DNA from 2 places in the Paenibacillus urinalis genome. Region 2 is predicted to be linked to the other one. Evidence: riboswitches for the same ligand, from Rfam matches in the RefSeq annotation. Region 2 holds a riboswitch; the other holds the start of a gene.
What was found. Region 2 has a riboswitch for S-adenosylmethionine ahead of PUW25_RS20900 (methionine ABC transporter ATP-binding protein). Riboswitches for the same ligand answer to the same signal wherever they lie in the genome.
Positions count from the first base shown of each region.

Region 1: linked by a shared signal. The riboswitch ahead of metA (homoserine O-acetyltransferase MetA) and the one ahead of PUW25_RS20900 (methionine ABC transporter ATP-binding protein) in region 2 are both predicted to bind S-adenosylmethionine.

Region 1 is NZ_CP118108.1:1,666,802-1,674,157, forward strand. Features, by position in the region: gene PUW25_RS07665 (MOSC domain-containing protein) at 254-862, shown strand; gene PUW25_RS07670 (ROK family protein) at 884-1,786, shown strand; gene PUW25_RS07675 (HRDC domain-containing protein) at 1,978-2,982, shown strand; gene corA (magnesium/cobalt transporter CorA) at 3,065-4,000, opposite strand; SAM riboswitch class I at 4,464-4,590, shown strand; gene metA (homoserine O-acetyltransferase MetA) at 4,728-5,645, shown strand; gene PUW25_RS07690 (aminotransferase class I/II-fold pyridoxal phosphate-dependent enzyme) at 5,682-6,869, shown strand; gene PUW25_RS07695 (aminotransferase class I/II-fold pyridoxal phosphate-dependent enzyme) at 6,862-7,356, shown strand, end outside.
Region 2 is NZ_CP118108.1:4,518,892-4,526,247, reverse strand. Features, by position in the region: gene PUW25_RS20915 (thioredoxin family protein) at 122-466, shown strand; gene PUW25_RS20910 (COX15/CtaA family protein) at 711-1,655, shown strand; gene PUW25_RS20905 (Cthe_2314 family HEPN domain-containing protein) at 2,019-2,762, shown strand; SAM riboswitch class I at 2,890-3,034, shown strand; gene PUW25_RS20900 (methionine ABC transporter ATP-binding protein) at 3,217-4,233, shown strand; gene PUW25_RS20895 (methionine ABC transporter permease) at 4,230-4,898, shown strand; gene PUW25_RS20890 (MetQ/NlpA family ABC transporter substrate-binding protein) at 5,007-5,843, shown strand; partial or broken gene PUW25_RS20885 (SDR family oxidoreductase) at 5,994-6,769, shown strand; gene PUW25_RS20880 (NifU family protein) at 6,863-7,111, opposite strand; gene PUW25_RS20875 (YuzB family protein) at 7,193-7,356, shown strand, end outside.

The DNA.
Region 1 (7,356 bases), 2.6 Mb from region 2:
TAAGGAATTAGAGAAAAGGAGTGCTGGCTGATCATGGGTCGGCACTCTTTTATATAAAAAAATGTATATTACCAATTGACCAAAAATCGATTTCGGGTAATGATAGTACTTGAGTTGTGTGCCCGGAAGGTTCAAACTTGTTGGTAAGCGATTACATAAAAGTGAAATCAAATGATAGACGGAGGCGTTAAAATTGACGAGAGATGCTGCATCTTCCCGTGTGGTTTCGTTAAATGTAGGAAGCAAAGTGAAGATGATGAATGGCAGCAAAGAGATATATTCCGCGATATTCAAATCTTCTACAACGGAGCGGCTGTTCTTATCCAGAACAGGATTTCATGGTGATGAACAGGCGGATCTAGTCAATCATGGTGGTGAGGATAAGGCGGTATGTGTCTTCAGCCATCAAGCATACCCGGTGTATGAGGATTTGCTGGGACGCACTCTCGATCCTGGAGCATTCGGTGAGAATGTAACCGTATCGGAGTTTGGTGAAACCGATGTATATATCGGCGATACGTTTCAGCTGGGTGAAGCGGTCGTACAGATCAGCCAGCCCCGAGTGCCATGCTTCAAGCTTGGACTGAAGCATCAGCACAAAGAGCTTCCGCTTCATTTTCAGACCACGGGATTGACGGGCTATTATTTTCGTGTCTTGACAGAGGGTTATGTGTCTTCAGAGGATTCCTTGACGCTGCAATCAAGAGAACAGGATTCCTTAAGTGTAATGGAGGCTAATGTTATCATGCATCACCGGAAGACGGATGTTAGCTCCATTAAGAAATTGTTATCGCTCTCAGCTCTTGCGGCAAGCTGGAAAGAAACACTCAGCAAACGGCTGGCAAAGCTGGAGACAACCTAGAACAATAACGGAGGGTTAATCATGGGAGTACTTGGAGCAATTGAAGCTGGTGGAACGAAATTTGTATGCGGTGTAGGTAATGAGCAAGGTGAGGTATTTGAAAGAGTCAGCTTTCCAACAACGAAGCCGGAAGAAACGATGGCTCAGGTGATCTCTTTTTTTGAACAGCATAAGATCGAGGCACTTGGTGTAGGGTCTTTTGGACCTATTGATCCTATCAAATCGAGTCCTACATATGGTCATATTACGACAACACCAAAGCCTTTCTGGGGTGGTTATAATATCATTGGTAAATTGAAATCGCATTTTCAGGTTCCGATGAGTTTTGATACCGATGTGAATGGAGCCGCGCTGGGAGAATATACTTGGGGAGCAGCAAAAGGGCTGGATAGCTGCATTTATATTACGGTAGGTACCGGTATTGGCGCAGGAGCGGTAGTATCCGGGCAATTAATTCACGGCTTGTCACATCCTGAAATGGGGCATATTAGTGTAAGACGTCATCCGGAGGATACTTATGAGGGATTTTGCCCATATCATGGTGACTGCCTGGAAGGGATCGCGGCAGGTCCTGCGATATCCAAACGTTGGGGCAAACAAGGCATCGAGCTTCCCGCAGATCATCCGGCTTGGGAGATGGAGGCTTATTATCTGGCTCAGGCTTTGGTAAATTACGTGCTTATTCTCTCTCCGCAGAAGATTATTATGGGCGGCGGTGTTATGAAGCAGGAGCAGCTCTTCCCTCAAGTGAGAGCACAGCTGAAGAAGCTGCTAGGAGGTTATGTACAGCATCCAAGTATTATGGAGCGAGTCGACGAATATGTCGTTTATCCTGAACTGGGTGATAATGCCGGGATCTGTGGTGCGCTTGCACTGGCCAAGCTGGCCAAAGAAGAAGCCAAAATCGAACTGGGATTGAACTAGACGAATTAAAATTCTGAGTACACACGGCATATACATTCTTGAAATATTTATCAATTATGGTATGATGATGACTAACAGAACAGTACGGATTTCATGAGGAAGCACCTCTCTCGCATTTAAATGTGGGAGGGGTGCTTTTTTTGTTGTCTTGTTATGCGTGCTGGGCTGACTTAAGGAGGAGGACGAATAGCATGAAGATTGTATTTATGAACCAGCTTTCAAATACGGCTCCCGGAGCGGAAGTGACTTATGCACAGTTATGGATTGGAGAGGAAGAAGGAAGGTGGAAGCTGGGCTGGAACAAGAACAGCCTTGAAGAGGAGGTCTCGGACATTTGGTATGAAGGTACGTCATGGAATGAAATGATGCATATTTATCGCCTGCAGCTGGCGATCAAGATGAGCGAAGGATATAGACCGCTGATTGAAGGTGTGTTTCATGAAGCAGGGGACACAAGAACGAGAAGCCAAGGGGCGACCAAGCTGCAATGCTATAGCGAGCTCTATGGACGTGAGGAATTGTATCAGGAGCTGTGCGTATGGCGGAGAAGGAAGGCTCAAACAGAGCGGAAAGCCCCTTATTTTATAGCCAGCAATCGGCTGCTTCGAATGATCAGTGCCTATGTTCCACATACCCTTGAGGAGCTGCGTGAGCTGCCGGGTGTCGGTGATAATAAGGCGGCAGAGTACGGGGAGGAAATTCTGGCCATTACGGCAAATGAAGCAAGAGAGCATGCATTTCCGCTTGATTGGGTACATGAAGCCCTGAATGAAGAAGAGTATGAATCATGGGTATTCAAGCAAAAGGAGCAGAAATATAAGCAGGAGCTGGAGCGTTTTACATTAAAGAAGACTGTATTATCAGGTATTGCCAGTAATCTTTCTCTGGATGAGATCAGCACAAGCTCTGGATTAACACGGAGAGAATTGGTTGATTTTCTCGAGGAGCTGGAGAAAGGAGGGTACGATACAGAAGCACTGATTGCCAAGGAGCTGGTATGGATGACCGATGAAGAGCAGGAGCAGATTTGGAATGCTTATGATGAGCTGGGCACGGGCTTCTTGAAGCCGGTACTGCAGCGTGTATATGGCGAAGATCCTTCTTCTGTAGGGCCGCTGGATCAGCTGTACGAGCGTCTGCGCATGGTTCGTATTCGGTTTAGAAGACAGACAGAAGCAGATCGACAAGTCGGCTAGATTAAAAATATAAAGGGTCCGAACGCTGTCTTAGACAGCTCTGGACCCTTACATCATTTTATTTACAATATCGAAGATGAGGTCATATCCAGTCTTTCTTGCGGAAAATCCAATACATCGATAGACCGAGCACGAAGATCACACCGATAACGATAAAATAAGCATATTTATAATCTAGTTCAGGCATGTTGGTGAAGTTCATCCCATAGATGCCTGTGATCAGAGTCAGCGGCATGAACACCGTAGTAATCGCCGTGAACACACGCATGATTTCATTGGCACGGTTTGAAATACTGGACTGATAAGCCTCACGTAAGTTCCCCATCAGATCGCGGAGTGTATCGAAGGTTTCAGATATTTTCACCGCATTTTCATAAATGTCGCTGAAATATTTCTGAAGCTGATCATCAATTAACCGCAGATCTTTTTTGTTAAGTGTATTGATGACTTCTTTCTGTGGAGACAGCGCCTTTCTTAACCACAGAATCTCACCTCGCAGACCAATGATCTCGTTCAGATGCGACTTCTTGGTGTGCATCAGAATGTCTTCCTCCAGCTCATCAATCCGTGCCTCAAGCCGGTCACCAACTGTAAAATAATTGTCAACGATCGAATCGACAAGGTAATAGAGGAAACGGTCAGGTGTGCTGACTTCTTCCTCCCAGAGAATAGGCTTGAGTGTGCGAAGCTCGTTAATCTTCTGCTTGGTAACCGTAATAATATAATGTCTACCCAGAAATAGGTTCACGGCACGTAAAAATATTTCTTCATCATCAAACCGGATGCTGTTTACAACGATAAAATAATGGCTTTCATATATTTCGAGCTTTGGACGCTGTTCTTCCTCACTGAGACAGTCTTCAACGGCCAGATCATGCATGGAGAAGAGAGGCTGCAGCACAGCCAGATCGTCGACATCTGCATCAATCCAGTAGAACCCTTCAGCGGGAGGAGTAATTGTATCTTCAATGTTGTCAAGCGGAGTAAAAACTCCTTCATTCACCAGTCTTATTTTCATGTGTATCCACTCCTTATTAATCTCCCGTAAATGTTATAGGGACAAGCTGAATAACGAAGGAAAGTGAACGCATCAGTGCTGGTAAAGTGAAGGGTCACACAATTTAAGCAGGTATAGAGAAGAGGTCTCGCCCGTAAAATATGCGCTCCCGTCCAACCGGCAAGCTGATGGTACATCCTATATAGTTATATTTATTCGGCTGCCAGCTAGGCCTCGGGTCGCCTTCCATTTTACGTCACCCCATCATTTTAGATATTTAACACTTGACTAGTATAACGCTCTCGAATTAAGCAATCAAGAATGAAAATATTACACTATTCAAAGGCAGTCTATGTATGTGAAGCACATCTGGTGCTTTATTTTCTTGAGTTGTCTTCTGGTGCTTATTTTGAACAGTCCAGTTCTTGACGAATAACGATCTAATCATTATAGTAATGGGTATATGACAATAAAATATAGCGAAATCTTATCAAGAGTAGGTGGAGGGACTAGCCCGATGATACCCGGCAACCGGCGAATACGCACGGTGCTAATTCTTGCAGTCGTCTGATCTTATTTATTAAGGGTACAGACGAATTGAGAGATGAGAGAGGCGCATTTTCGAATACGAACAGATGACCTTTCTCGATTACTGAGTGAGGTCTTTTTGTGTTAGGACGAAATATTCTGCTCCCCCATGCTCTCTCATGATATTCGCTCTTCAAACACCATATAAGGAGGAGTATTAATGCCAATTAAAATCCCAGACGCTCTACCGGCCAAGGAAGTACTAGCAGGAGAAAACATCTTTGTCATGGACGAAAGCCATGCGTACAGGCAGGATATCCGGCCGCTTCGTATCGGGATACTCAACCTGATGCCTACGAAGGAAACGACAGAAACACAGCTGCTCCGTCTTATTGGTAATACACCCATTCAAGTTGATGTTGTACTCATTCATCCCAAGTCTCACGTGTCCAAGAACACGTCCCAAGAGTATTTGGATATGTTCTACAAAACATTTGATGAGATTAAGCATCTTCGCTTTGACGGCATGATCATTACCGGTGCACCGGTTGAACAGATGGATTTTGAGGAAGTGACGTATTGGGAAGAGATCCAGCAGATCTTTGAATGGACCAAGACCAATGTAACCTCAACAATGCATATATGTTGGGCCTCTCAAGCAGGTCTGTACCATCACTTTAATGTACCGAAGGTAGGGCTTCCTGAGAAATGCTTTGGCGTGTTCCATCATACGATCAACAAATCTCATGTCAAGCTGCTTCGTGGTTTTGATGAAGTATTCCTCGCACCGCATTCTCGCCATACCGAGGTGACAAGAGAAGATATTGAGCAGGTTCCTGGTCTTGAGATCCTGTCCGAGTCAGAAGAAGCTGGGGTTTATATTGTAGCTACTGAGGATGGAAAACAGATTTTTGTAACGGGCCATTCCGAATACGATCCGTTATCTTTGAAATGGGAGTATGATCGGGATAAGGACAAAGGGCTTGATGTGAAGCTTCCGTATAACTATTTTCCAAACAACGATCCAAGTAAGGTTCCGCCATCTACCTGGAGAGCTCACGCGAATTTACTCTTCTCTAACTGGCTCAACTATTATGTGTACCAAGAGACGCCGTACGACATTGGACCACAGATTTAAGTGAATTCTACCTAACTTAGAGGAGGATGTTTACGAATGGGAGACAACAAACTAAACATTGAAAGCCGATTAGCACAGATTGGATCAGTGAAAGAGCCGGTAACGGGGGCAGTTAATTTCCCGATCTATCAATCCACAGCCTTCAGACATCCGAAGCTTGGTCAAAGCACCGGATTTGATTACATTCGTACAACGAACCCAACCCGAAAGGTTCTTGAAGAAGCAGCAGCTGAGCTGGAATCTGGTGATGCAGGATTCGCATGCAGCTCGGGTATGGCGGCTATTATGACGATCTTTGCCAAGTTCGGACAAGGAGATCATCTGATTATTTCGCTTGATCTCTATGGGGGTACGTATCGTTTGGTGGAACGGATCTTGTCCAAGAATGGCATTACTGCAAGCTATGTGGATACGAATGATATTGATGCACTCGAAAGTGTAAGAAATGAAAATACCAAAGCTATTTTTATTGAGACACCGACGAACCCTCTTATGATGATTACGGATATTGAAAAAGTGTGCGGCTGGGCAAGAAAGCATGGTCTATTGTCGATTGTAGATAATACATTGCTAACACCTTACTTCCAGCGCCCGATTGAGCTTGGGGCTGACATTGTCGTGCATAGTGCGACCAAATATTTGGGCGGTCATAATGATGTACTCTGTGGTCTCATCGTAACCAAGGGAAAAGAGCTGTCGGAAGAGATGGCTTTTCTACATAATTCAATCGGAGCTGTACTCTCTCCAAGCGACAGCTATCAGCTTATGCGCGGTATGAAGACACTCGCACTGCGTATGGAGCGCCATGAATACAACGCAACCAAAGTGGCCGAATTCCTGCTCGAGCACTCCTTAATTACAGATGTCTATTATCCTGCACTTACAGATCATCCAGGACATGATATTCAAAATAAACAATCCAGCGGTAACACGGGCATTCTGTCCTTCAAAGTGAAGGATGCAAGATACGTTGAGCCCGTCCTGAGACACATCAAGCTGGTAGCTTTTGCGGAGAGCCTGGGTGGAGTGGAGTCGCTGATGACCTATCCGGCTGTACAGACCCATGCGGATATTCCGGTAGAAATTCGTGACGCGATTGGTGTTGATGAGCGCCTGCTTCGTTTCTCTGTCGGAATAGAACATATTGATGATATCGTTGCTGATTTAAGCCAGGCATTTGATAAGGCTCATCAAGAGCTTGAGGGAGGCGCAGCACATGAGTAAGAAGGACCGTGACGACTCCTATAAATTTGATACGAAGCTCTTGCATTTTGGGGCAGAGATAGATGAAGGCACGGGGGCTTCCAGTGTGCCGATCTACCAGGCATCTACTTTTCATCATCATGACATATTCGCTCCGCCGGTTCATGACTACAGCCGTTCAGGGAATCCGACTCGTCAGGCGCTAGAAGACTACATTGCCTTACTGGAAGGAGGCGTTCGCGGATTTGCATACTCCTCCGGAATGGCTGCCATCTCCAGTGCGCTAATGATCTTATCTGCGGGAGATCACATTATCGCTACGGAAGATGTATATGGCGGTACTTACCGTCTGCTCAGTACGATTCTGACTCGGATGAATATTGAAACGACATTTGTGGATATGACGGATCTGGACAAGGTCAAAGCTGCATATCGCTCGAATACCAAAGCCGTATTTATGGAAACGCCGTCGAACCCAACCCTTCGTATTACCGATGTGGCAGGTGTG
Region 2 (7,356 bases):
TTGAATCGTCTCACGATGCTTACTCACGATGTTTACTAGTATGCACACAAAATTTGACTTCCACTCTATTCTTTGCTTCACTAAGGTAAGATAAAGGTAAATAGCAGAAAGGATGGTACACATGAAATTAATGAATTCCAAGGCTGAATTTGACGTATCTATACAATCCTCCAACCTGGTCGTTGCTGTATTTAAGGCGGATTGGTGCGGTGACTGCACCTATATCAATCCATTTATGCCAGAGGTAGAGGAGAAATATGCCGATTCCTTATCGCTTATTCAGGTGGATGTGGATAAAGTGGAGGAGGTCAGTCAGGAGCAGAACATTCTGGGCATTCCGAGCTTTGTTGCTTACACGGATGGCCGGGAATTGATTCGTTTCGTTAATAAAAACCGCAAATCACGCGAGGAGATTGAGACCTTCCTGGATCGTGCGGTTGAAGTGTACAAGTCCATTCATAAATAAGAAACTCAAAAATACACCGTTCTCCTTCTTCCGAAGGGAGCGGTGTTTTGCTGTGTAATGATGGATATACTGAGATGAGTGCAATGAATTGGGATTGATGTGGCAGCTCAGCGTGTTATGAAATAGATTTTATGCGTTAACATTTTGTCACAATCGGTTTATGCTGTGGATTCTTTTATCCGTTATAATTGAAAAAGAGCTGATGGATAGCTTCACCATATTTCATAACAGCAGGTGAATGAAGTTGAAACATATCAAATTGTTAAAATGGGTCAGTTTCGTGACGACCATATTCATGTTTTTTGCCACCTTTGGCGGTGGAGTCGTTACCCGGACAGAGTCCGGACTCGGCTGCGGCAATGAGTGGCCGCTGTGTCATGGTGAATTTGTACCAGCACATACGCTTGCTTCACTTATTGAGTATTCCCATCGCATCGTGAGTTCAACAGCCGGGCTGCTTGCGGTTGCAACCTTTGTGCTCTTCTGGCTGTACAGCAAGAAACGCCGTGATTTACAGATCTTTGCGCTATTGACGTTAATATTTGTCATTATCCAAGGAGGAATGGGTGCACTGGCTGTTGTCTTCTCCCAATCTCCACCCGTGATGGCACTGCACCTTGGGTTTGCGTTTATCTCGCTTGCAAGTGCACTCATGACAACGCTTGGGGCCAGACAGGAAGAGAAGTTTGGAGGTCTTGAACGGTTTGACAGTTTGCCGCGCGTCAGCAAGGGCTTCCGTAATCTGGTATGGATTACCGCAATCTATTCCTACGTGGTTGTTTATACGGGTGCTTTTGTAAGTCATACGAGCTCTGCAGGCGGCTGCTCCGGCTTCCCTCTATGTAATGGAGAGGTTGTGCCTCAGTTGTCTGGCGGAGTCGGCATAGCCTTTATGCACCGAGCAGCTGCATTTCTGCTGGTTGCTGTCGTTGCAGTGCTCAGTCACTATGCTTATCGTCACCACAAGAATAACCGGGAAATGCAGGTGCTTGGGCTGTCAGCGATCGGTCTAATTATTCTTCAAGTGCTCTCTGGTGTTGGACTGATGCTGACAATGAATCGTCCTGAAGTCTACATGTTCGTCGTACTGGCACATATGACAATCATTGCCGTCTTGTTCGGCATGCTGTGCTATATGAGCTATGTCGTGTGGAGACTTGCCAAGCCAGTGGGCAGTAATAAGCTGTAACAGAGCTAGCTGGTAAAAGGGAAAGCTAATCGTTTCACTCGGGCAGTGGTCGCTGCCCGGGATACATAACTCAGGCGTGTGTCACGCACTTGTTAAGCCTTCGGAGATACTCCGCAGGCTTTTGTTTTCAAAATGCCTGATAACGGAATCAATTTCATAATACCTTTAGCTGCTTCAATCAAGGGTATATATAGATCAAAATGATTTTTTAATGAGTTATGGAATTGATTCAACGGGGTACATATCTTGCATGGACTCACCTCTTATCCATCATTCCATCCGTCAGGATTATCAAGTAATTATGGTTGTGAGGTGCAGAATTCGGGAACTATAAGCTGTACAGATGCACAGGAGGACACGCATATGCTTCGAACCTTATTGGGAGAGCCCGCCCGGGTTAACACCGGAGAGTTAAAAGAAGCCATGGATACCATGGCGAAGACACTGCAGCTGCTTGGAGCGGCTATAGATCGAGGAAACGACCCTTCACATGATTATCGCAAGCTCGATATTTGGACCCGAGGTCTGATGACCTCACTTGATGAACTGGAGCAGAGCACTTTTGCTGCCTCTTTCTTTGCCGCCAAAGTTCATTCTTCCTCAACAGAAGATATGGAACCGGATGAGAAGGCGGATTACGCTCGTTATGTTTATTTTTACAAGGATGGCTTTATTCGCATGTTTGCTATTCTCGACAAGCTTGGTAACCTGCTGGATGACTGGTATGATCTTCATACTTCTAAGGTGAAGGTGCATTTCTCTTACTTCACGGTTCTTCGTCAATTTGAATATTTGAAGCAGCATATGCCGCTTGTTCAGGAGCTGAACGATCTTAAAGATCGATATTCAGACTCGATGAATCGTCTGCGAAAACGAAGAAATACAGAAATTCATCACATGAATATTGAGATGGTGGATGATCTGTGGCAGAAGCATCAGACTCTTCATGGCAAAATTGAGCTGGAGGATCTGAAGTCTTTTACACAGGATCTTGAGCTTGGCCTAGAGCTTGTATCCAAGAGCGTGACAGCGGCATTTCATTACATTAATAACAACTGGCAGAAGAGCACATCTATGGCCAAAAATGCTGTCAAATCCTCAACATAAGAAATCCGATAAAAATAATGTAATATTTTCCTTTGACAAGTGGTGTGAAGTATTTTATACTTTCACTTAGTTTCTGAAATTGCTGAAATAAGTAATAAAGTGAGTTAAACACACAATCGCATATATGTTCTTATCGAGAGTGGCGGAGGGACAGGCCCTATGAAGCCCGGCAACCGATTCAGTATTGCAGTCAGTAAGACTGCTGTACCCGAATGACATGGTGCTAAATCCTTCAAGACCGTGAGGTTTCTTACGATCTTGGCAGATGAGAAGGAATCGCTTAATGATAACAAGCCCCTTTTTGTCTAGCAAAAAGGCGGCTTTTTCTTTTTATCAGATATTCTTCCACGAGGGGTTCGGGTAGAAAGCAAGGCATACGGGTAAAACAAGTGTAAAGAAATAGAAGCTCTGACATAGAGAAGAACGGATTGCAGTAAGTAAGGAGGTACCTCATTTGATCGAACTAAAAAATATTAAAAAGGACTACGGCAAAGGAAAACAGGTCACGACGGCCTTATCCGGGCTTAATCTGTCCATTCAAAAGGGTGAAATCTTCGGCGTCATCGGTCATTCCGGCGCAGGGAAGAGCACGCTGATCCGCTTAATTAATTTGCTTGAGCGTCCGACAGCCGGTGAGGTATGGGTCGGAGGCATTAACATGACCAGGCTTGGCAAACAGCAGCTGCAGGCGAAGCGCCGCAAGATCGGTATGATTTTTCAGCATTTTAATCTGCTCAGTTCAGCTACTGTGTATGATAATGTTGCGTTTCCTCTACGGCTCGTGAAGACCAATCAGGCGGAAGTGGATCGTAAAGTGAAGGAGCTGCTAGAGCTGGTTGGTCTGACTGAGCATAGTAAAAAGTATCCTTCTCAGCTCTCAGGCGGTCAGAAGCAGCGCGTTGGTATCGCACGTGCGCTGGCAAGCGACCCGGAAGTGCTGCTATGTGATGAGGCCACCTCAGCACTGGACCCGCAGACGACGAATTCCATACTTAAGCTGCTGCTGGATATCAATAAACGCTTTAATTTGACCATTGTACTAATTACACATGAGATGCATGTGATTCAGTCGATCTGTGATCGTGTCGCCGTCATTCATCAGGGCGGTATTGTGGAAGAGGGGCCGGTGACGGAAGTGTTCCTCAAGCCTCAGCATCCTGTAACCCAGGACTTTATTCTACGTGAAACGGATTCGGGCGACCTGCTCGGTGAAGCCATTATGGCGACACATTTGGAGCATTCCCAAACGGTTAAGATTACGTTTCTTGGAAGCAAAACGTATGATTCGATTCTGTCGCAGACGGCTAGAAGGCTTGGTATTGATTTTGCCATCCTGCAAGGAACCATCTCAACTATTAAGCAAGTGCCTTATGGACAGCTTACGGTAAGACTTGAAGGTCCTCCTGAGCTGATTCGCAGTACGATAGATGAGCTTGTGTCACAAGGGCTAGAAGTGGAGGTGATGGCATGATGGGGCTTGATTTTTCCGTCATCAACTGGGATGAATTCCAGAAGGCCACTTTAGATACATTAAAGATGCTGGGGGCATCCGGACTATTTTCAATTCTTATCGGTCTTCCGCTGGGCATTATTTTGTTCATGACTTCCCGTTCCACATCAGGAATCAACAAGTCTGTTTACAATGTGCTGTCTGTGATTGTTAACATCTTGCGGTCAGTGCCATTCATCATTCTGATTGTGGCGATGATTCCGATTACGAAAGAAATCGTAGGGACGGCGATCGGTGTTCTCGGTACCATTCCTCCGCTTGTTGTGGGGGCAGCGCCGTTCTTTGCCAGACTTGTTGAGACTGCGCTTCGTGAAGTCGACCGCGGTGTCATTGAGGCCTCACAGGCAATGGGCGCATCGACGGGTCAGATTATCTGGAAGGTGCTGATGCCGGAATCTCTACCGGGTCTGCTTGCGGGGATGACCATGACCATTGTTACGCTCGTATCCTACACAGCCATGTCGGGAATGGTCGGTGGTGGAGGGCTTGGTTCTCTCGCCGTCAACTACGGTTACTACCGCTATGAGAATGAAGTGATGATCATTGCTGTTATTATCATGATCGTGCTCGTACAAGCACTGCAGATGATTGGGGATCGCTTAGTGAAGCATTTTACTCGAAGATAATAGAGCAACTGTAAGTTTGTTTTAATTTTACTTTGGATTTAGGGCATGGACGTTGAATGGTTCATCCTTTATCACATATATCGAGATTATATAGGAGGGTCATCTGTAATGAAAAAATGGTTCTTATCTGCATTAACTCTAACTCTGGTTCTGGTACTGGCAGCTTGCGGCAACGATTCCGCTCCCGATACCACAGGAAGTGAAGGCACGGGAAGCACAGAAGAAACAGTAACCTTGAAGGTCGGTGCAACTCCGGTTCCACATGCTGAAATTCTAGAGCAGGTTAAACCAATCCTTGAAGAGCAAGGCGTTAATTTGGAAATTGTTACTTTTAACGACTATGTACAGCCAAACGTACAGCTTGATGAAGGTCAGCTCGATGCGAACTTCTTCCAGCACAAGCCTTACCTGGATAACGAAATCGAGACACGTGGTCTTAAGCTGACTGCTCTCAATCCGGTACATGTGGAGCCGCTTGGTGCTTACTCGAATACAATTACCTCTGCAGATGAGCTGCAGGACGGTGCGAAGATTGCCATTCCAAACGATGCAACCAACGGCGGCCGTGCCCTTATTCTTCTGGACAAGAACGGTATCATCAAATTGACTGATAACACGAACATTGAATCCAAGATCAGCGATATTGCAGAGAATCCAAAAAACCTGGAAATTATCGAAATGGATGCGGCGATGCTTCCTCGTCAGCTGGGTGAAGTAGAGCTTGCTGTAATCAACGTTAACTATGCGCTTGAAGCAGATCTTAACCCATTGGAAGACGCTCTCTTCCTTGAAGATGCAGATTCTCCATATGCGAACCTGCTCGTATCCCGCGAGGATAACAAGGACAATGAGGCTATTCAGAAGCTGAATGATGCTCTGCAATCCGATGAGATTAAACAGTTCATTGAAGATAATTATGCTGGAGCGATCGTACCTGCATTTTAATTGATTCAAGAAGATGATAAACAGTCCCGTTCGGTACTTTGTTGTTAAAAAAGTGCCGGACGGGACTGTTTCGTATGCCGTTCCTTTCATTCTGTCCTTCCCTATATTATACTGAATTAGTAACCGCTCTTGTTAGAAGGAGGAAGGGATTTGGACAATAAAGTCGCCCTTATTACGGGAAGTGCGAAGGGCCTTGGCAAGATGACAGCTCTTCGGCTGGCTGCTGAAGGCTTCGATATTGCATTAAATTATGTGCATAGCAGGAAAGAAGCGGAAGCTCTTCAAGCGAGATCATGAAGCTTGGTGTGCGTTGTATTGCGGTACAAGCGGATGTCTGTATAGCCGATGATACAGAGCGACTCGTCACCACGGTTGAGAAGGAACTTGGAGAAGTGGACATACTGATTAACAATGCAGGACCGTTCATTCGTGAGCGGAGGCTGTTTGCTGAATATAAGCAAGAAGAGATTATGATGCTGATGCAGGGCAATCTGGTCGGTACGATGCTCCTTGATCATCGGGTGCTGCCTTCCATGCGGCGCAAGAAATGGGGCCGCATCATTCACTTTGGATTCAGCCATGCAGGAGAGGCAAGATCCTGGCCGCAGCGTGCGGTGTATGCGGCTGCCAAGGTAGGACTGGTTTCGTTCACGAAGACATTGGCCGTCGAGGAAGCACCTTATGGAATTACAGTGAATATGATCTGTCCGGGGGATATTAGAGGAGATCATAAAGAAATGACGATTGAAGCGGTCAGCGGGCTCGTTGATAAGGAGACCCCTCGGGGCAGACCTGGCAGCGGGGAAGACGTTGCAAGAGTCATACATTTCTTATGTTTGGAGCAATCGGACTTTATTACCGGTAATATTATGGATATTTCCGGCGGATTGGATCCGATAAGACCGACCATCAAGGATGGGGATTGAGCGCGAGAAGTCCGAAGTGTCTCCAAAAAAAAGAGTCCCGGCTTCTGCACATGACAGAAGCTTCGGGACTCTCTTATATGATGATATGGGATATTAGAATACTTGAACGACTTCTTCTACGCCTTCGACTTCTTCGACTAGCGCGCGTTCGATCCCTGCTTTTAGTGTGATGGTGGAGCTTGGGCAACTACCGCAAGCACCCATCAATTTCAGTTTCACAATACCGTCTTCGACATCGACCAATTCCACGTCACCGCCATCGCGCTGCAGGAACGGACGAAGTTTATCGAGCACGTCAGAGACTTCATCATACATGGTGCTGCTTTGTACGTTTTCGCTCATATTATCAACTCCTTTCCTTCCCTTTATTATAGTATAAATTACGCCAAAATAAAATGGTCAAACCAAAAGCAGGTGAATAAATTGAGACCGATTATTGAATTTTGTACCAATAACATGCACTTTGGTACGGATGAGCTCTTTGAAGAGCTTGAAGAGAATATGGACTATGACGTCATCGAATACGGCTGCCTCAGCAATTGCGGACAATGCAGCATTACCCCTTTTGCACTGGTCAATGGTGAGGT